One region of the Streptomyces sp. NPDC029956 genome, then DNA from elsewhere that is predicted to be linked to it. Evidence: riboswitches for the same ligand, from Rfam matches in the RefSeq annotation. Region 1 holds a riboswitch; each other region holds the start of a gene.
What was found. A riboswitch is a leader RNA that binds a small molecule or an ion and turns the genes downstream of it on or off. The one in region 1 is predicted to bind cobalamin.

Region 1 (4,579 bases):
ACCGGCTTCGAGGTCTGCGCCTGGGCGTACGTCGTCCAGCGCACCGTCATCGGTTCGGGGCGGGAGATGTCCCCGGCGAGGATCGGGGGCCGGACGTAGCGGGTGCCGTACGACTGGACCCAGCCGTGCAGGGTGGCCAGGTAGCCGGTGAGCTGCTCGGCGAAGTACTGCACCATGTCGTTGCGTTCGGGCTCGCCGTGCACCAGGACGTCGATCCCCGTCTTCTCCTGGAAGGAGAGCACCTCGCGGATCTCGTCCCTGATCCGCTCCTCGTAGCCGGCGGCGTCGATCCGGCCGGTCCGCAGATCGGCCCGCGCGGCGCGCAGCTCACTCGTCTGCGGGAACGAGCCGATGGTCGTCGTCGGCAGCAGCGGCAGGCCCAGCTGGGCCCGCTGGGCCACGGTCCGTGCTGCGTAGGGCTGCGACCGCCGCCCGTCGTCATCGGTGACGGCCGCGGCACGGGCCCGTACGGCGGGGTTCCGGGTGAGGGCGGACCCGCTCCGGGACGCCAGGTCGGCGCGGTTCGCGGCGAGTTCGGCCGTGATGGCGTCGGTGCCCAGGGTGAGCCCGCGCGCCAGGACGGCGATCTCCGCGGTCTTCTGCCGGGCGAAGGCGAGCCAGCGGGCGATCTGCGGATCGATGCCCCGCTCGGCGGTGGCGTCGAGCGGCACGTGCAGGAGGGAGCAGGAGGCGGCGACGTCCACCTGATCGGCGAGCCCGAGGAGGGTACCGAGGGTTCCCAGGGACTTCTGGTAGTCGTTGATCCAGATGTTGCGTCCATTGACGACGCCCGCCACCAGGCGCTTGCCGGGCAGCCCGCCGACGGCGGCGAGGTCCTCCAGGTTGGCCGCGCCCGATTCCGTGAAGTCGAGGCCGAGCCCTTCGACCGGTGCCTTGGCCAGCACGCCCAGGGCGTCGCCGAGCCGCCCGAAGTAGGAGGCGACGAGCAGCTGGGGCCGGTCGGTGGCGGTACCGAGGTCGCGGTAGGCGCGGGTGGCGGCGTTGAGCTCGGCCGGTGTCCGGTCCTGGACCAGCGCCGGCTCGTCCAGCTGCACCCACTCCGCCCCGGCCGCGCGGAGGTCGGCGAGCACCTCCGCGTACACCGGCAGCAGCCGGTCCAGCAGGGTCAGCGGCTCGAAGTCCGGGGCCACGCCCGGTGCGGGCTTGGCGAGCAGCAGGTAGGTGACGGGGCCCACGAGGACCGGGCGGGCGCAGTGGCCGAGGGCGAGCGCCTCCCGCAGCTCGGCGACCTGCTTGCGGGAGTCGGCGGTGAAGACCGTGTCAGGTCCGAGCTCGGGCACGAGGTAGTGGTAGTTGGTGTCGAACCACTTGGTCATCTCCAGCGGTGCGATGTCCTGGGTGCCGCGGGCCATCGCGAAGTACCCGTCGAGCGCGTCCGCCGCGACGGCGGCACGGTGCCGGCCGGGGACGGCGCCGACCATCACCGTGGTGTCCAGGACGTGGTCGTAGTACGAGAAGTCACCGGTCGGAACCTCGTGGAGGCCGGCGTCGGTCAGCTGCCGCCAGTTGGACCGGCGCAGCCCGGCCGCGGTCTCCCGGAGCGCGCCGGCGTCGACACGGCCCTTCCAGTACCCCTCGACGGCCTTCTTCAGTTCGCGGTTCTCCCCCTGGCGGGGGTACCCGTACACGGTGGCTCGTACCGCCGCGGCCGCGGGCTTCGGTGTCACGGAACTCTCCTTCGCGAGATGTGTCCTGAGCGCCCCGGAGACGGGACGTGGACGCGAAGGAACGGACAGACCGGCGGACCACGACGCGGGGATGCCGCACGTGCCGCTCGATATGCGCGCCGACCCGCCCACGAGGTCACCGGGATCTCCGCACACGGAATCGTCCGCGTGCGGGCAACGGGCAGGTCTTCGGACTCGCGGGCACGCTCTCCGGATGCGACCGGAGGACACCTACTGGCCGTCGCTTCCCAGACCCGTCCGGGCCCAGTGCGTATGACGGCGGTCGTTCCCGCTCACCGCTGCGGGGCAGTCCCGGATTCCCACCGGGTTCCCTCTTGCGACGCATCCCGCCTGGCGGACGGGGCGAACCAGCTGCACGGCCACCTTAGGCGGACGAGGGCCGACCGCACACCCCTGACCGCATACCGGAACGCGACGACCGCACTTCGGCCACCCCTGGGTCGGACGGCTGCCGGACGGACGGGCCGGCAGGTCTCAGCGGTGCAGGTGCCGCTGCCAGTCCTGCGGGACGCGGTCGGCCGGGCCGGGGGCCGGCTGGTCGGCCGGGTGACCGTCGGGCGGGGCGAGGGCGGGGCCGGCGTCGTACAGGTCGTCGGTGGCGTAGTTCCAGAACCAGCTCTCGCCCGGCTCGAAGCTCTGGACGAGGGGATGCCCCGTGGACTTCCAGTGGGCGGTGGCGTGTTGGGCCGGAGAGGAGTCGCAGCAGCCGATGTGGCCGCACTCGGCGCAACGCCGCAGGTGGAACCACCAGCCGCCCACGCTGTCGCAGTCCACGCAGCCCGGGCCGCTGGGCGGGACGCTCGGGTCGATGCCCTCGATCTCGGTCATGTGCGCTCCTCGGCGGTGTCGGTGGGACGGACGGTGTCGGACCCGGACGCGGAGTCCGCTCCGGTGTCCGCCTCCGGTTCGGAAGCCGTCTCGGGGGCGGTCAGCGGCAGCAGCACCTGGAACCGGGTGTCGCCCGGGACGGACTCGACCTGGAGGCTTCCGTGGTGCTTGCTCACGACGATCCGCCAGGAGATGTCGAGGCCGAGGCCGGTGCCCTCGCCGACCGGTTTCGTCGTGAAGAAGGGGTCGAAGATCCGGCTGCGGATCTCCTCGGGGACGCCGGGGCCCGTGTCGCGGAACTCCACGAGCAGCCGGTCGCCCTCCCGGGCCGTACGGACCGTCAGGGTGCCGTCGCCGCCGTCGCTCCCGATGGCGGACACCGCGTTGTCGATGAGGTTGGTCCACACCTGGTTCAGCTCGGCCGGGTAGGCGGGCACGTCGGGGAGGGAACGGTCGTAGTCCTTGACGACGCGCACCCGGGGGCCGATCTTGCCGGTCAGCATCAGGAGCGTGCTGTCGAGGAGTTCGTGGACGTCGACCTCGCGGTGCGGGGCGCGGTCGAGCTGTGCGTACTGCTTGGCCGCGTCCACCAGGTGCGAGATGCGGTTGGTGGAGTCGTCGATCTCGTCCATCAACAGCTCTGTCTCGACCGTGTAGTTGAGCCAGCCGACGGCGCCCGGCAGCACGTCGTCGGCGACGGTCGCCGCCACCTGCTCCAGCCAGTCCGTGTCCAGACCGGCCTGGACGAAGGTGGGCGCGATGCGCCAGCCCTCCGGGATGCCGTGGTCCTCCAGCCAGTCGGCGAGCTCGTCCTCCCGGTCGGACGCCTCCAGCGGGCTGAGCACCGGTGCCTTGGCGACCCGTTCGGCGGTGCGTTCCTGGATCTCGATGAGGTCGGCGAGCGCCTCCCGGGAGTAGGGGCCCTTGGCGATGACGGACAGCTTGTGCCGCATCTTGCCGACCCGCTCCCGGAGCGCCGCCGTGGCCCGGACGGCCGCCGCGGCCGGGTTGTTGAGCTCGTGGGTGAGTCCGGCGGACAACGAGCCGAGCGCGAGGAGCCGTTCACGCTGCCCGATGGCGCGCTGGGCGTTCTTGGAGCCGAAGAACAGACCTTCGAGGAGGTGCAACGCCATGGGGAACCACTCGGCCATGAAGTCCGCGAACGACTGCGCGGGCATGACGAAGAACCGGGTGGACTCGGTCACGCGCATGGAGTTGTTGTACGTCTGGGGCACGCGGTCGCCCAGATACGCCTGCATGGCCCCGGCGTACACACCACGCTGCGAGGTGCGGCTCACTTCGACGTCGTCGCCGCCGACCCGGCGGTACAGGACGACGGTTCCCTCGATCATCACGTAGAAGCAGGTGGCGGGGTCGCCCTCGGTGTAGATGGGGCCGGGCCCGAACCGCTCCACCCGTCCCTCGGCGCACAGCCGGGAGAGCTGCTCGGGCGAGAGCTTCTCGAACAGGAACAGCGAGCCGATCTCGTGCTGGTCGCAGGGCATGACCTCGCCGCCTTCGCCTGCGTCGCCCCTACCACCGCGGTCCACGTCCTGTCCGCCCACGTCCTGTCCGTCCCTGCCCTGCCCGCTCATGACTGCTCCAGATACCGGTGGACGAGCATCACGGCCATGGCTCCCTCTCCCACGGCGGAGGCGACGCGCTTCGCGGACTGGGCGCGCGCGTCGCCCGCCACGAACACCCCGGGGACGTTCGTCTCCAGGTGGTACGGCGGCCGGTCCAGGGCCCACTCCGCCGGTGGCCGCCCGTCCGGCGTGAGGTCCGGTCCCGCCAGGATGAAGCCGTGCTCGTCGCGCAGCACCGTGCCGTCGAGCCAGTCGGTCAGCGGGGCCGCCCCGATGAAGACGAACATCCACTGGGCGTCCACGACCTCGGTCGCGCCGCTCACGGCGTCCCGCAGGGTCAGCCGCTCCAGGTGCTCCTCGCCGTGCGCCGCCTCGACGACCGTCCGGGGCCGGACGGTGATGTTCGGCGCCTCGTCGATCTGCTGGACCAGGTAGTACGACATCGACGCCGTCAGC
Region 2 (4,579 bases), on a different contig from region 1:
CGCTCGCCTTCGTCCTCACCATGGACAAGACGGTCGCGATCAACTTCCAGCTGCTCGGCGGCATCTGGATCCTGCAGACCTTCCCGGCCCTCGTCGGCGGTCTCTTCACCCGCTGGTTCCACCGCTGGGCGCTGCTCGCCGGCTGGGCCGTCGGCATGATCTACGGCACGGTCGCCGCCTACGGGGTCGCCAGCCCCACCCAGAAGCACTTCGGCGGCTCCTCCGCGGAGATCCCGGGCATCGGCGAGATCGGCTACATCGGTCTCACCGCCTTCCTCCTCAACGTCCTCGTCACGGTCGTCCTGACCTTCGTCCTCAAGGCCGTGAAGGCCCCCGAGGGCATCGACGAGACCTCCCCGGAGGACTACACGGCCGACGCGGGCGACCGCGGTGTCGACCCGAAGCTCCCGAAGGTCGGCGCCGAGACCCACTGATCCGGCGCCGGACCTGACGAAGGCCGCCCTGCCCCACCCGGAGGCATGGCGGCCTTCGCCGTCCCCGGGCGAGGATGCGGGACATGCGCACCCGACCACTCCTCGCCCCGCTCGCCCTGCTCCCCTTCACCCTCGCCCTCGCCGTCACCGGTTGCGGCACCGAGACGGCGGGCGGCCCCCCGACGCCCGACGCGGCCGAGCTGGACGCCCGTGCCCGCTGGGCACAGACCGACAAGGACCATGTGTACGTCACCGAGGCCGAGGGCTTCGAAGCCTCCCGGATGGCGTCGGGGGTCGTCGGCGACGACGGCTTCCAGGTCTCCTACCTGCGGAAGGACGGCGTCCGCCTGACCGTCTCCGCCGAGCGCCGCCCCTTCTCGGAGAAGGAGTGCGCCGCGGCGGACAGCGCCGGGTCCGACGGCTGCGTCCGGGACGGAGACCGCTGGTACCTCCGCTCCCCCGGGCAGCACGCGTACGTACGCACCGAGAACGGGCTGCGCGTCGAGGTCGCCGCCCCGCTCACGGTGGACCGGAAGGCACTCCGGGGCGCCGCCGAGCGCACCCACCGCGCCGACGCCGCCGACCTCGACGCCGTCCTGCCGGAGCAGACGGGCGGCGGGCGGCCCGTCGGACGCGGCGACCTGCCGCCGGTGGGCGACGGCGCACCCGACAACTCGGTGGGGGCCGGCGGCTGAGACCCGCTGGGGGCCTCCGGGCCGCCGGAGGCACACTGCCCTCATGGACTTCACGATCAGGGCGGTACGGCCCGAGGACCACGAGGCGCTCGGTGAACTCACCGCGGGGACCTATCTGAACGACGGGCTGCTGAAGTACGGGGCGGAGGACTCGTATCTGCACGTGCTCCGGGACACCGCCCGGCGGGCGCGCGAGAGCGAGGTGCTCGTCGCCGAGGACGGCGACGGGCGACTGCTCGGCGGGGTGACCTTCGCCACCGGCTCGACCCCGTGGGCGGACATCGCCGTCGAGGGCGAGGCCGAGTTCCGGATGCTCGTGGTCTCCCGGGAGGCCCGCGGCCGGGGCGTCGGAGAGGCCCTCGTACGGGCCTGTATCGACCGCGCACGGGCCCTCCCCGGGTGCCGGCGCATCGTGCTGTCCACGGACGCCACGATGGTCTCCGCGCACCGGATCTACGAGCGTCTGGGCTTCGTCCGCACCCCGGACCGGGACTGGGAGCCCCTCCCCGACCACCGCCTGCGCACCTACTCCTTGGAGTTCTGAGCCGGGGGGGGCGACACAACATGTGGGGGGTTCCGCAAGCGGCGCCCCCCACATGTATGCTCATCCTCGCTGTCGACGCAGGGGAATCCGGCGCGAATCCGGAACTGTCCCGCAACGGTGTGCTTCGTACGGATACGACGTATTCGGGCGAGGTGAGTCCGAGGACCTGCCGCCAGCGCATCCGGTCCGTCCGTTCCGGGTGCCAACGACGTCCGGGCCTCGCGGAGTGGGCCGGTGGAAGCGTCGCGTCCGGCGTTACGGATGCCCGCATGCCCGCCATCCCCCGCCGCGGCCCCGAGCCGAGCGAGGGAGAGCCCCCACGTGACCATCGCGCCCGCCGATCCGGCTTCCGCCGAGGCTTCCGCGGTCGAGAGCGACGGCCCCGGGACCGTGCTGCTGCGGACCCTGACCGACCTCACCGCCGATCTCCCCGACACCGACCCCGGCAAGGTCGCCGCCGCCGCACTGCGCGGCCGCAGCGCAGTGGCGGACGAGGCGGAACTGCGCGAGCTGGCCACCGAGTCGGCCGCCGGTCTGATCGCCGAGGACCCGGCGTACTCCCGGCTCGCCGCCCGGCTCCTGACGATCACGATCGCCGACGAGGCCGCCGGCCAGGGCTCCTTCTCCTTCTCGGCCTCCGTCGCCGTCGGTCACCGCGAGGGCCTGATCGCCGACCGCACCGCCGAGTTCGTCGCGCTGCACGCGGACCGGCTCGACGCGACGATCGACGCGACCGCCGACGACCGCTTCGGCTACTTCGGTCTGCGCACCCTCTACTCGCGCTACCTGCTGCGCCACCCGATCACCCGCAAGGTGGTCGAGACCCCGCAGCACTTCATGCTCCGTGTGGCCTGCGGCCTCGCCGAGGACGACAGCGTCCGCGCGCTCGACGAGGTCACCGCCCTCTACCGCCTGATGAGCCGGCTCGACTACCTGCCGTCCTCCCCCACGCTCTTCAACTCCGGCACCCGCCACCCGCAGATGTCCTCCTGCTACCTCCTGGACTCCCCGCAGGACGAGCTGGACTCCATCTACGACCGCTACCACCAGGTCGCGCGCCTCTCGAAGCACGCGGGCGGCATCGGCCTCTCCTACTCCCGCATCCGCGCCCGCGGTTCGCTGATCCGCGGCACCAACGGGCACTCCAACGGCATCGTGCCGTTCCTGAAGACCCTCGACGCCTCCGTCGCCGCCGTGAACCAGGGCGGCCGCCGCAAGGGCGCCGCCGCCGTCTACCTGGAGACCTGGCACGCGGACATCGAGGAGTTCCTGGAGCTCCGCGACAACACGGGCGAGGACCAGCGCCGTACGCACAACCTGAACCTGGCGCACTGGATCCCCGACGAGTTCATGCGCCGCGTCAACGCCGACGCCGACTGGTCGCTGTTCTCCCCCTCGGACGTGCCCGAGCTCGTCGACCTGTGGGGCGCGGAGTTCGACGCCGCCTACCACAAGGCCGAGGCCGCGGGCCTGGCCCGCAAGACGATGCCGGCCCGCGACCTGTACGGCCGCATGATGCGGACCCTGGCCCAGACCGGCAACGGCTGGATGACCTTCAAGGACGCCTCGAACCGGACGGCCAACCAGACCGCCGAGCCCGGCCACACCGTCCACTCCTCCAACCTCTGCACGGAGATCCTGGAGGTCACCGACGACGGCGAGACCGCGGTCTGCAACCTGGGCTCGGTCAACCTCGGCGCCTTCGTCGTCGACGGCGACATCGACTGGGAGCGCCTCGACTCCACCGTCCGCACGGCCGTCACCTTCCTCGACCGGGTCGTCGACATCAACTTCTACCCGACCGAGCAGGCGGGCCGCTCCAACGCCCGCTGGCGCCCGGTCGGCCTGGGCGCGATGGGCCTCCAGGACGTCTTCTTCCAGCTGAAGCTGCCGTTCGACTCCGCCGAGGCGCGCGCGCTGTCCACCCGTATCGCCGAGCGCATCATGCTCGCCGCGTACGAGGCCTCCGCCGACCTCGCCGAGCGCAGCGGTCCGGTCCCCGCCTGGGACAAGACCCGCGCCGCCCGCGGTGTGCTCCACCCGGACCACTACGAGGTCGAGCTGAACTGGCCGGAGCGCTGGGCCGCGCTGCGCGAGCGGATCGCCGCCGTCGGCATGCGCAACAGCCTCCTCCTCGCCATCGCTCCGACCGCGACGATCGCCTCGATCGCCGGCGTGTACGAGTGCATCGAGCCGCAGGTCTCCAACCTGTTCAAGCGCGAGACGCTCTCGGGCGAGTTCCTCCAGGTCAACTCGTACCTGGTCGACGAGCTGAAGGAGCTCGGCGTGTGGGACGCGCAGACCCGTGAGGCGCTGCGCGAGTCCAACGGCTCGGTGGCCGGCTTCACCTGGGTCCCGGCCGAGGTCCGCGAGCTGTACCGCACGGCGTGGGAGATCCCGCAGCGCGGCCTGATCGACATGGCCGCCGCCCGGACCCCGTTCCTCGACCAGTCGCAGTCGCTGAACCTGTTCCTGGAGACGCCGACGATCGGCAAGCTGTCGTCGATGTACGCGTACGCCTGGAAGCAGGGTCTGAAGACCACGTACTACCTGCGCTCCCGTCCGGCGACCCGGATCGCCCGCGCCGCCCAGGCCGCGGCGCCCACCGCCGCCACCATCCCCGTCCAGCAGGCGACCCCCGACGCGGACGCCCTCGCCTGCTCCCTTGAGAACCCCGAGTCCTGCGAGGCCTGCCAGTAATGAGCACCAACGAGAAGAAGAACCTCCTCGACCCGGGCTTCGAGCTGACCCTCCGTCCGATGCGCTACCCGGACTTCTACGAGCGCTACCGCGACGCGATCAAGAACACCTGGACCGTGGAGGAGGTCGACCTCCACTCGGACGTCGCCGACCTCGCCAAGCTGACCCCGGCCGAGCAGCACATGATCGGCCGACTGGTCGCGTTC
Region 3 (4,579 bases), on a different contig from region 1:
GCGGACAGGATGTAGGAGACGGCGACCCCGGCGAGGACGAGCCGGGTGCTGGTCAGCGTGCCGCCGCGGCGGGCGAGCCCGTAGACGAGGACGAGGGCGAGCAGAGCGCCCGCGAAGGCGCCGGCGGGCAGGGCGAGGGTGGTGGTCACGCCTCCGACGAGGCCCGCTCCCCCGCCGGCGACGAGGACGAGGACGGCTCCGGCGGAGGCGCCGGAGGAGATCCCGAGGAGGAAGGGGTCGGCGAGCCGGTTGCGGACGAGGGCCTGGAGGACGGCGCCGACGACCGCGAGTCCGGCGCCGACGACCGCCCCGAGCAGGACCCGGGGCAGTCGTACGTCGAGGACGATCGTGCGGTACGGGGAGGGGTCGGCGGCGCGTCCGGTGAGGGCGTCGAGGACCTGGCCGGGCGGGATGCGGACGGAGCCGAGGGCGAGCGAGGCGAGGGCCGCGGCGGCGAGGGCGAGGACCAGCCCGGCGACCACGGCCGTGTACCGCAGGGGCCCGCCGCCCGCCCGCACGGCCGGGCCGGAGCGCCCGGCACCGGCCCGCCCGGCGGGCTTGGCCGGCTGGGCGGGCTTGGCGGCGGGCTCGTCCGGTGGTTCGGGGCGCGGCGGGATCCGCGGCGGCGCGGGCGGTTCCCCCGGCGGCGGCACGGACGGTTCTCCCGACGGCGGCGCGGGCCGCTCTCCCGGTGATGTGCCCGCGGCGCGGGCCCCCGCGCTCATCGGGCCGGGTGGAGCTGGGCCGCCAGCTTGTCGACGGCCGCGGGGACGCGGACGCCGAGGACGGTGTCGGAGAGCGGCATCACGGCGAACCGGCGGTTCTTGATCGCCGGGACGTCCTTGAGTGCCGGGTCGTCGAGGAGCCGCTTCTTCTTCTGTTCGACGGTGGTGGAGCCGTAGTCGTAGATGACGACGACCTCGGGCCGGCGGGCGACGACCTGTTCCCAGGTGGCGTCGCCGAAGGGCTTGTCGAGGTCGGCGAAGACGTTGCGGCCGCCGGCGCGGGTGATGAGTTCGTTGCCGATGCCCTTGCCGCCCGCGGTGAAGGCGGTCTTGTCGCCGCTGTCGTAGACGAAGACGGAGACGGGTGCCGTGCCCTTGAGGCGCTTCTCGGTGGCGGCGACGGTGGTCCTCGCCTCCCGGACCCACTTCTCGGCCCGGTCGCGGACGCCGAACGTGCGGCCGATCTCGTCGACTTCGCGGTAGAGGTCGTCGACGGAGGGCGAACCGGAAGGGCAGTACTCGGTGTTGAGCCGGGTGTCGATGCCCGCGCGCTTCAGGTCGTCGCGGCTCCGGCCGTCCTTGCTCGCGAAGGCGGAGGAGTAGCCGCCGTACACGAAGTCGGGGTCGGCGGCGAGCAGGGCCTCCTTGGAGGGGTACTCCTTCGCGAGGACGGGGACGGAGTCGTACGCCTTCTTGTAGGCGGGGAGGACCGCGTCGTCGAGGTAGGCGGTGCCGACGAGGGACTTCTCCAGGCCGAGGGCGAGCATGACCTCGGTGACGTGCTGGTTCATGGTGACGGCGCGCTTCGGCGGGGTCTCGAACGTCGTCTTCACACCGCAGTTGGAGACGGTGTACGGGAATCCCGGGCCGGCCTTGGCGGCGGGGGTCTCCGCCGCGGGGGCCGAGCAGGCGGCGAGCATCGGGAGCAGGGCGGCGGCGGACAGCAGGGGCGCCAGGGGCAGCCGGGTACGGCGGGGCCAGGACATGACGGAACGTGCCTCCTCCGGGGATTTCCACGTCCCCGATCGGTGGTGAGAAGGCGGCAGGTCAGTTCCTGGCTTCCGTCTCCCGGAGGAGGCGGTCACAGTGGCGGGACCGTGCCGGATTCGCACCGGCTTCCTGGGTCCTGCCGCCCGTAGGTCCCGGCCAGTGTCTCAGGCGTCGTACTCCTCGACGACCTTGACCTCCTCCTCGGTCACGACGCCCTCGACGATCGTGAAGGAGCGGAACTGGAAGGGGCCGGCGCCGTCGCTGTCCGCGGTGGAGACGAGGACGTAGTGGGCCTGGGGCTCGTTGGCGTACGAGATGTCCGTGCGGGACGGGTAGGCCTCGGTCGCGGTGTGCGAGTGGTAGACGATGACGGGCTCCTCGTCCCGGTCGTCCATCTCGCGGTAGAGCTTGAGCAGGTCCGCGGAGTCGAACTCGTAGAAGGTGGGCGAGCGGGCGGCGTTGAGCATGGGGATGAACCGCTCGGGGCGGCCGGTGCCGACCGGTCCCGCGACCACGCCGCAGGCCTCGTCGGGGTGGTCCGCGCGGGAGTGGTCCACGATCTGGTCGTACAGGGCCCGGGTGATGGTCAGCATGGCGACAGGATAAGCCGACGGGCCGTTCCGTACCGGGGAGTGGTACGGAACGGCCCGTATGCCGAGACGATCGAGGTCAGGGTCGTTTGGGGACGACCCGGGGCGACCGCCCGTGGGGTCCGGTCAGGACCGCTTGGCGAAGGCTGCGCCCTCGGGGTTGCGGGACTTCAGGACCAGGTAGGAGACGCCGAGGATCAGACCCCAGACCGGGGCGGCGTACAGCGAGACGCGGGCGCCCTCGTCGATGCCCATCATCACGATGACCATGCCGATGAAGAGGAGCGCGAACCAGCTGGTGTACGGGGCTCCCGGGGCCTTGAAGGTGGACTCGGGGAGCTCGCCGCGGTTGGCCTTGGCCCGGTAGCGGATCTGGCAGACCAGGATCATGATCCAGGCCCACATGCCGGAGATGGTGGCGAAGGAGACGACGTACTCGAAGGCCTTGCCCGGGGCGACGTAGTTGATCCAGACGCCGACCAGCATCAGCGAGGCCGAGAAGGTCAGGCCGAGCAGCGGGGTGCCGCTCTTGGTGAGCTTCGTGAAGACCTTCGGGCCCTGGCCGTTGAGCGCGAGGTCGCGCAGCATGCGGCCGGTGGAGTACATGCCCGAGTTGCAGGAGGAGAGGGCGGCGGTCAGCACCACGAAGTTGACGATGGCGGCGCCGACGCCGAGGCCCATCTTCTGGAAGGCGGCGACGAACGGGGAGACGCCCGGCTGGAACTCGGTCCACGGGACGACCGACAGGATCATGATGAGCGCGCCGACGTAGAAGACGGCGATGCGCCACGGCACGGTGTTGATGGCCTTGGGCAGGACGGTCTTCGGGTCCTTGGACTCGCCGGCGGTGACGCCGACCAGCTCGACGGCGAGGAACGCGAACATCACGATCTGCAGGGTCATCAGCGTGTTGCCGATGCCGGTGGGGAAGAAGCCGCCCTGGTCCCACAGGTGGGTGACGGAGGCGGTGTCGCCGGCGTCGGAGAAGCCGATGGTGAGGATGCCGGCGCAGATCAGGATCATGCCGATGATGGCGGTGACCTTGACCATGGAGAACCAGAACTCCAGCTCACCGAAGAGCTTCACGGAGATCAGGTTGGCGCCGTAGAGGATCACGGTGAAGACCAGTGCGGAGATCCACTGCGGGATGTCCCACCAGTACGTCATATAGGTGGCTGCGGCGGTGACTTCGGTGATGCCGGTGACGACCCAGAAGAGCCAGTACGTCCAGCCGGTCACGAAGCCCCAGAACGGACCGACGAACTCCCGTGCGTACTCCGCGAAGGAGCCGGACACGGGGCGGTACATGAGGAGCTCGCCGAGGGCGCGCATGATGAAGAAGATGACCAGGCCCGCGATGGCGTACGCGAGGATCAGGCTGGGTCCCGCCTTGGCGATGGCCTTGCCGGCGCCGAGGAAGAGGCCGGTGCCGATGGCACCGCCGATCGCGATCATCTGGATCTGTCGTGCGCCGAGGCCACGCTGGTAGCCCTCGCCGCCGTCCACGGCCCCGTCGGTGCCGTCGTGCTGCTTGTCGACCTGCACAGAGGTCATGGTGGTGCGCCTTTCTCCATGCTGATCCGCGCGACTGCGAGTGCGTCTGCCGCGGATCAGATCCTGATCCCCCCGGATGTGGATGGAGTGCTACCGGCGGTCAGCCGGTCCAAGCGCCCTCGGGAACAGGGGTGGCGTCCCCGAGCGGTCGTGAAGATTTATCACGGGGTGGGACGCGATCGAGGGAGTCGGGTGTGGCGCACGCCACGAAATGCGGCGGGCGAAAGGGACTCAAGACGCCGAAGCGGACGCTCTGATAACGCATTCGTTATCCGGATTTGAGCGTCCGCTGAGCGAACATCCCGTCACCGCGGGATGTCCGGAGGGGGGTGTCGTCAGGACATCAGGGTCTCGACGAGGGACTCCTGGAGCGCCCCCAGCCAGAGGTAGGCCATCACCATCGGCTTGCGCGGGTCGGAGTCCGGCAGCCGGTACAGCTGCTCGCCCTCGTCGTCGGTGACCTCCAGGCGGGTGCCGATGGTCAGCCGGAGGTCGTTGAGCGCGCCGAGCCAGGCGCGGGACTCGTCCGGGGTCAGCTTCAGGACGGCGCCGCCCTCGCCCGCCGCGTCGGCGGAGAGCGCGTCGAGGGCGCGGACGACGACGAGGGCGTCCTCGCGCTTGCGGGCCCGCAGGTCGTTCTCGGTGAAGCGGCGGAAGTCGGAGGCGGCGGCCCGCAGCTCCTCGCTGTCGTCCCCGTACGCGTCGGGGAAGAGGCGCTTG
Region 4 (4,579 bases), on a different contig from region 1:
CCGCAGCCGGACGGCACCTGATCTCCACCGTGGGCGGCGCTTCGGGGCCCCTGTACGGCACGCTGCTGCGTCGTACCGGCAAGACGCTCGGCGACGACGAGCGCGTCACCCGGGAGCAGTTGGCGGAGGCGTTCGGCTCGGGCGTGGCCGCCGTGTCCCAGCTGGGCGGCGCGCAGGTGGGCGACAAGACGATGCTCGACGCGCTCGTGCCGGCCGTGGAGGGCCTGCGGAAGTCGTTCGGCGCGGCCCGCGCGGCGGCCGAGGAGGGTGCCCTCGCGACCGTACCCCTGCGGGCGCGCAAGGGCAGGGCCAGCTACCTGGGCGAGCGGTCGGTGGGACACCAGGATCCCGGGGCCACGTCCTCCGCATTGCTGTTCGCCGCCCTCGACGAGACCGCCCGTACGGAGACGGCCGGGACGACGGAGACGCCCAGCACCGAGGGGGCCTCATGAGCGCGGTCGGCTCCGGTCTCGTCGGCATCGTGCTCGTCTCGCACAGCGCCGCCGTCGCGACCGCCGTGGCCGAGCTGGCCCAGGGGCTCGCCGGGGGCGGTGACCTCGCCCCGGTCGTCCCGGCCGGCGGGACCCCCGACGGTGGTCTCGGGACGAGTTCCGAGCTGATCTCCGCGGCGGCGAAGGCCGTGGACGGGGGCGCCGGGGTGGCGATCCTCGTCGATCTGGGGAGCGCGGTGCTCACGGTGAAGGTCCTCCTCGCGGAGGGCGACGAACTGCCCGAGGGTTCCCGGCTCGTGGACGCGCCGTTCGTCGAGGGCGCGGTCGCCGCCCTGGTCACGGCGAGCGCGGGCGGGGACCTCGACGCCGTGGCGGCCGCCGCGTCGGAGGCGTACGCCTACCGCAAGGAGTGAGGGCACGGGAATCCTGTGCAGCAGCCTCAAGTGGTCGGGTTTCAGGCGCCGTTTGGCCGGAACTCGGCCGCTGTGGCGACGTGAGTGCGACCTACTCTTGGAGATCGCGGCCCTGAGACGGCTGTGCTGCCGGGCCTCTCCGGGCGCTGGCGTTCACCTGTGGTCCACCTGGTCCGCCCAGGTGATGGAGGAGGGGCAATGGGCAGTCTGCCTGTCATGGTCGTTTTCGCGCTCGTGTGGTTGCTGATCGCACTCGTGCCCCTGCGCACTCCGTCCGCCCGCAGGGGATGGGCGAGGGGCGTACTCGGCGTCTCGGCCCTCCTGGTGATCGGCGCCGCCCTGTTCGGAGCCAACGCGGAGGTGTCGGCCGGCTACGACGGTCCCGACCCCATGCTGCTCGCGGCGCTCGCGGCAGCGGTCCTCGTGGCCCCGGGTGCGATCGCGGCCCTGGTGCGCAACGCCAGGAACAGCTAGGCCGCGGGGACCCTACGAGCACCCACATTGTGATGTACCTGGTCAACGCACTAATGTCACAGGGCCTTGGTGTACGGGAAACCGGTGCAGTACCGGTGCGGCCCTCGCCACTGTGATCGGGAGGTCCGGCTCCACCCCCGCGGGGAACACCCTCGGGGAAGCCACTGGACCACGTCGGGAGACCGTCGTGGTGTGGGAAGGCGGAGTCGGGCGGAATGACCGTCAGCCAGGAGACCGGCCAGGGTGCGTTGTCCATCCACGAGGTGCTGGAGAGGGTCTCCCAACCATGCATATAGCCGAGGGGTATCTGCCCCCTGTGCACGCGGCCGCCTGGGGCGTCGCGTCCGCGCCGTTCGTCGTCCACGGGGTCCGCGCGCTGACCCGCGAAGTGCGGTCCAATCCTGAGTCCACCCTGTTGCTCGGCGCCGCCGGCGCCTTCACGTTCGTCCTGTCGGCACTCAAGCTGCCCTCCGTGACGGGGAGTTGTTCACATCCCACCGGTACCGGCCTCGGTGCCATCCTGTTCCGGCCGCCGATCATGGCGGTCCTGGGAACGATCACCCTGCTGTTCCAGGCGCTCCTGCTCGCCCACGGCGGGCTCACCACGCTCGGCGCGAACGTCTTCTCGATGGCGATCGTCGGGCCCTGGGCGGGATTCGGGGCCTATGTACTGCTGCGCCGGTTCGGTGCGCCGCTGATGGTCGCCGTCTTCTTCGGCGCGTTCGTCGCCGACCTGTCCACGTACTGCGTCACCAGCGTCCAGCTGGCGCTCGCCTTCCCCGACCCGGGCAGCGGCATCCCCGGCGCGCTCGCCAAGTTCGGCGGGATCTTCGCCGTCACCCAGATTCCGCTCGCGGTCAGCGAGGGCCTGCTCACCGTGCTCGTGATGCGCCTGCTGACCCAGTCCAGCAAGGGCGACCTGATCCGGCTCGGCGTCCTCACCGGACGCACGTCGGAGCGACGCGAGGAGGCGAGCGCTCGATGAGCCGGAACACGAAGATCAACGCCCTGCTGCTCCTCGTCGTCGCCGCGCTCGCGGTCCTGCCGCTCGCGCTGGGACTCGGGGACCACAAGGAGGAGCCCTTCGCGGGGGCCGACGCGGAGGCCGAGACCGCGATCACGGAACTCCAGCCGGACTACGAGCCGTGGTTCAGCCCGCTCTACGAGCCGCCGTCCGGGGAGATCGAGTCGGCGCTGTTCGCCCTTCAGGCGGCCCTCGGTGCCGGTGTCCTGGCGTACTACTTCGGTCTGCGGCGCGGCCGTCGACAGGGCGCGGCGCGGGCCGAGGCAGCCGAGACGTCCCAGGTGCAGGGCGCCGGAGCGGGGGTGACAGGGGCCGCCGGGGCCGGGACGGCGGAGCACGAGAGCGGCGCCGGTTCCAGCGCCGGTTCCCCCTCCGACACCACCGGCTCCAGCGCCGGCACCGGTCCGGGCGCGTAGTCGCCGATGCTGCCGATCGACGCGGCGGCGCACAGCAGTCGCTGGCGCCGCCGCCATCCCGCCGAGAAGGCGCTTCTCGGCTTCGGTCTCACCCTGTGCGCGGTCGGCCTGCCGCCGTGGCCCGGCGCGGTCCTCGTCGCGGCGGCCACGCTCACCGTGCTGCTCGGTCCGGCCGGCGTGCCGGGCCGGGCGCTGTGGCGGGCGTTCCGGATCCCGCTCGGGTTCTGTGTCACGGGCGCGATCCCGCTGCTGTTCGAAGTGGGCGGCGACCGGGGGCTCGTCGCCCTCGCGCCGGACGGTCCGACGCATGCGGGCGAGTTGCTGCTGCGGACCGCTTCGGCATCCCTCGGGGTGCTGCTCTTCGCGTTCACGACGCCGGTGTCCGACGTCCTGCCCCGGCTGGTACGGGCGGGGGTGCCGGCGCCGGTGGTGGACGTCGCCCTGGTGATGTACCGGATCATCTTCCTGCTGCTCGACGCCATGTCCAAGATCCGGCAGGCGCAGGCGGCCCGGCTCGGGCACACGACACGGGCGGCGACCTGGCGTTCCCTCGCGGGCCTCGGGGCGACCACGTTCGTGCGGGCCTTCGACCGGGCGCAGCGGCTGCAGTCGGGGCTCGCCGGGCGGGGGTACGACGGGACGCTGCGCGTCCTGGTGCCCGCGTGCGCGCTCTCCCGCCCGTTCCTCGCCGCGACGGGCGTGCTGCTCGCCGGACTCGTCGCCCTCACCCTCGTACTGGAAAGGCTCCTTCCGTGACGTCTCCGACCCCTGTCGTGGAACTGGTGAAAGCCGGATTCGCCTACGAGGACGGGCCCCCGGTCCTGGCCGGCGTGGACTTCGCCGTCGCGGAGGGGCGGGCGGTCGCGCTGCTCGGGCGCAACGGCAGCGGCAAGACGACGCTGTTGCGCCTGCTCAGCGGCGGGCTGCGGTGTGTGAGCGGGTCACTGCGTCTGGACGGTACGGAGGTGGCGTACGACCGGAAGGGGCTGACCCGGCTGCGGACGACCGTGCAGCTGGTGGTGCAGGATCCCGACGACCAGCTGTTCGCCGCGTCCGTGGACCAGGACGTGTCGTTCGGCCCGATGAACCTGGGCCTGCCCGAGGAGGAGGTACGGCGACGGGTTCGCGAGGCCCTGGAGGCGCTGGACATCACGGCGCTCGCGGACCGGCCGACCCATCTGCTCTCGTACGGGCAGCGCAAGCGGGCGGCGATCGCGGGCGCGGTGGCGATGCGGCCCCGGGTCCTGATCATGGACGAGCCGACGGCCGGTCTCGATCCGCACGGGCAGGAGCGGCTGCTCGACGCGCTCCAGCGACTGCGGGAGGCCGGTACGACGGTGCTGATGGCCACGCACGACGTGGATCTGGCCTTGCGCTGGGCGGACGAGGCGGCGGTGCTCGCACCGTCGGGGCTGCGGACCGGGCCGGTCGCGGAGCTCCTCGCGGACGGCGCGCTGCTCGACGAGGCCCGGCTGCGCCGCCCCTGGGGTACGGCGGTGGCCCGGCTGCTGCGCACCCACGGTCTGCTCGCCGCGGGGGCGGCCGAGCCTCGGACGCCTGAGGAGCTGGACGCGTGGCTGGGCGCGGCGGCCACGCCAGTCCGTACCGAGTAGCTCGGCCCGACGCCCGCCCGTAACCAGATGCTCGACTCGACGGCCGCCCGTAACGAGCTGCTCGACTCGACGCCCGCCCGTATCGAGTAGCTCGGTACGGCGGCCTCCCGCGCGCCGAAAGCTACCGAGTAGTAGACATCACGTCCCGAATCTTCTGCAACTAGTTGCATAACGGAGGGGGGTCCCC

Region 2: another riboswitch for cobalamin. It lies ahead of ACZ4XX_RS18260 (ribonucleoside-diphosphate reductase subunit alpha); the one in region 1 lies ahead of metE (5-methyltetrahydropteroyltriglutamate--homocysteine S-methyltransferase).
Region 3: another riboswitch for cobalamin. It lies ahead of ACZ4XX_RS06650 (ABC transporter substrate-binding protein); the one in region 1 lies ahead of metE (5-methyltetrahydropteroyltriglutamate--homocysteine S-methyltransferase).
Region 4: another riboswitch for cobalamin. It lies ahead of ACZ4XX_RS27440 (energy-coupling factor ABC transporter permease); the one in region 1 lies ahead of metE (5-methyltetrahydropteroyltriglutamate--homocysteine S-methyltransferase).

The regions. Positions count from the first base shown of each region.
Region 1 is NZ_JBVHZJ010000031.1:72,297-76,875, forward strand. It holds gene metE (5-methyltetrahydropteroyltriglutamate--homocysteine S-methyltransferase) at 1-1,688, opposite strand, end outside; cobalamin riboswitch at 1,852-2,076, opposite strand; gene ACZ4XX_RS23950 (UBP-type zinc finger domain-containing protein) at 2,184-2,537, opposite strand; gene ACZ4XX_RS23955 (ATP-binding protein) at 2,534-4,042, opposite strand; gene ACZ4XX_RS23960 (NAD(P)/FAD-dependent oxidoreductase) at 4,129-4,579, opposite strand, start outside.
Region 2 is NZ_JBVHZJ010000020.1:43,923-48,501, forward strand. It holds gene mctP (monocarboxylate uptake permease MctP) at 1-434, shown strand, start outside; gene ACZ4XX_RS18250 (hypothetical protein) at 518-1,129, shown strand; gene ACZ4XX_RS18255 (GNAT family N-acetyltransferase) at 1,173-1,673, shown strand; cobalamin riboswitch at 1,696-1,861, shown strand; gene ACZ4XX_RS18260 (ribonucleoside-diphosphate reductase subunit alpha) at 1,995-4,373, shown strand; gene ACZ4XX_RS18265 (ribonucleotide-diphosphate reductase subunit beta) at 4,373-4,579, shown strand, end outside.
Region 3 is NZ_JBVHZJ010000006.1:107,509-112,087, reverse strand. It holds gene ACZ4XX_RS06655 (FecCD family ABC transporter permease) at 1-518, opposite strand, end outside; gene ACZ4XX_RS06650 (ABC transporter substrate-binding protein) at 722-1,711, opposite strand; cobalamin riboswitch at 1,754-1,887, opposite strand; gene ACZ4XX_RS06645 (M67 family metallopeptidase) at 1,880-2,308, opposite strand; gene ACZ4XX_RS06640 (amino acid permease) at 2,432-3,859, opposite strand; gene ACZ4XX_RS06635 (DUF2017 domain-containing protein) at 4,195-4,579, opposite strand, start outside.
Region 4 is NZ_JBVHZJ010000040.1:15,645-20,223, forward strand. It holds gene dhaL (dihydroxyacetone kinase subunit DhaL) at 1-452, shown strand, start outside; gene ACZ4XX_RS27430 (PTS-dependent dihydroxyacetone kinase phosphotransferase subunit DhaM) at 449-865, shown strand; gene ACZ4XX_RS27435 (hypothetical protein) at 1,064-1,339, shown strand; cobalamin riboswitch at 1,363-1,596, shown strand; gene ACZ4XX_RS27440 (energy-coupling factor ABC transporter permease) at 1,626-2,324, shown strand; gene ACZ4XX_RS27445 (energy-coupling factor ABC transporter substrate-binding protein) at 2,321-2,779, shown strand; gene cbiQ (cobalt ECF transporter T component CbiQ) at 2,786-3,535, shown strand; gene ACZ4XX_RS27455 (energy-coupling factor ABC transporter ATP-binding protein) at 3,532-4,392, shown strand.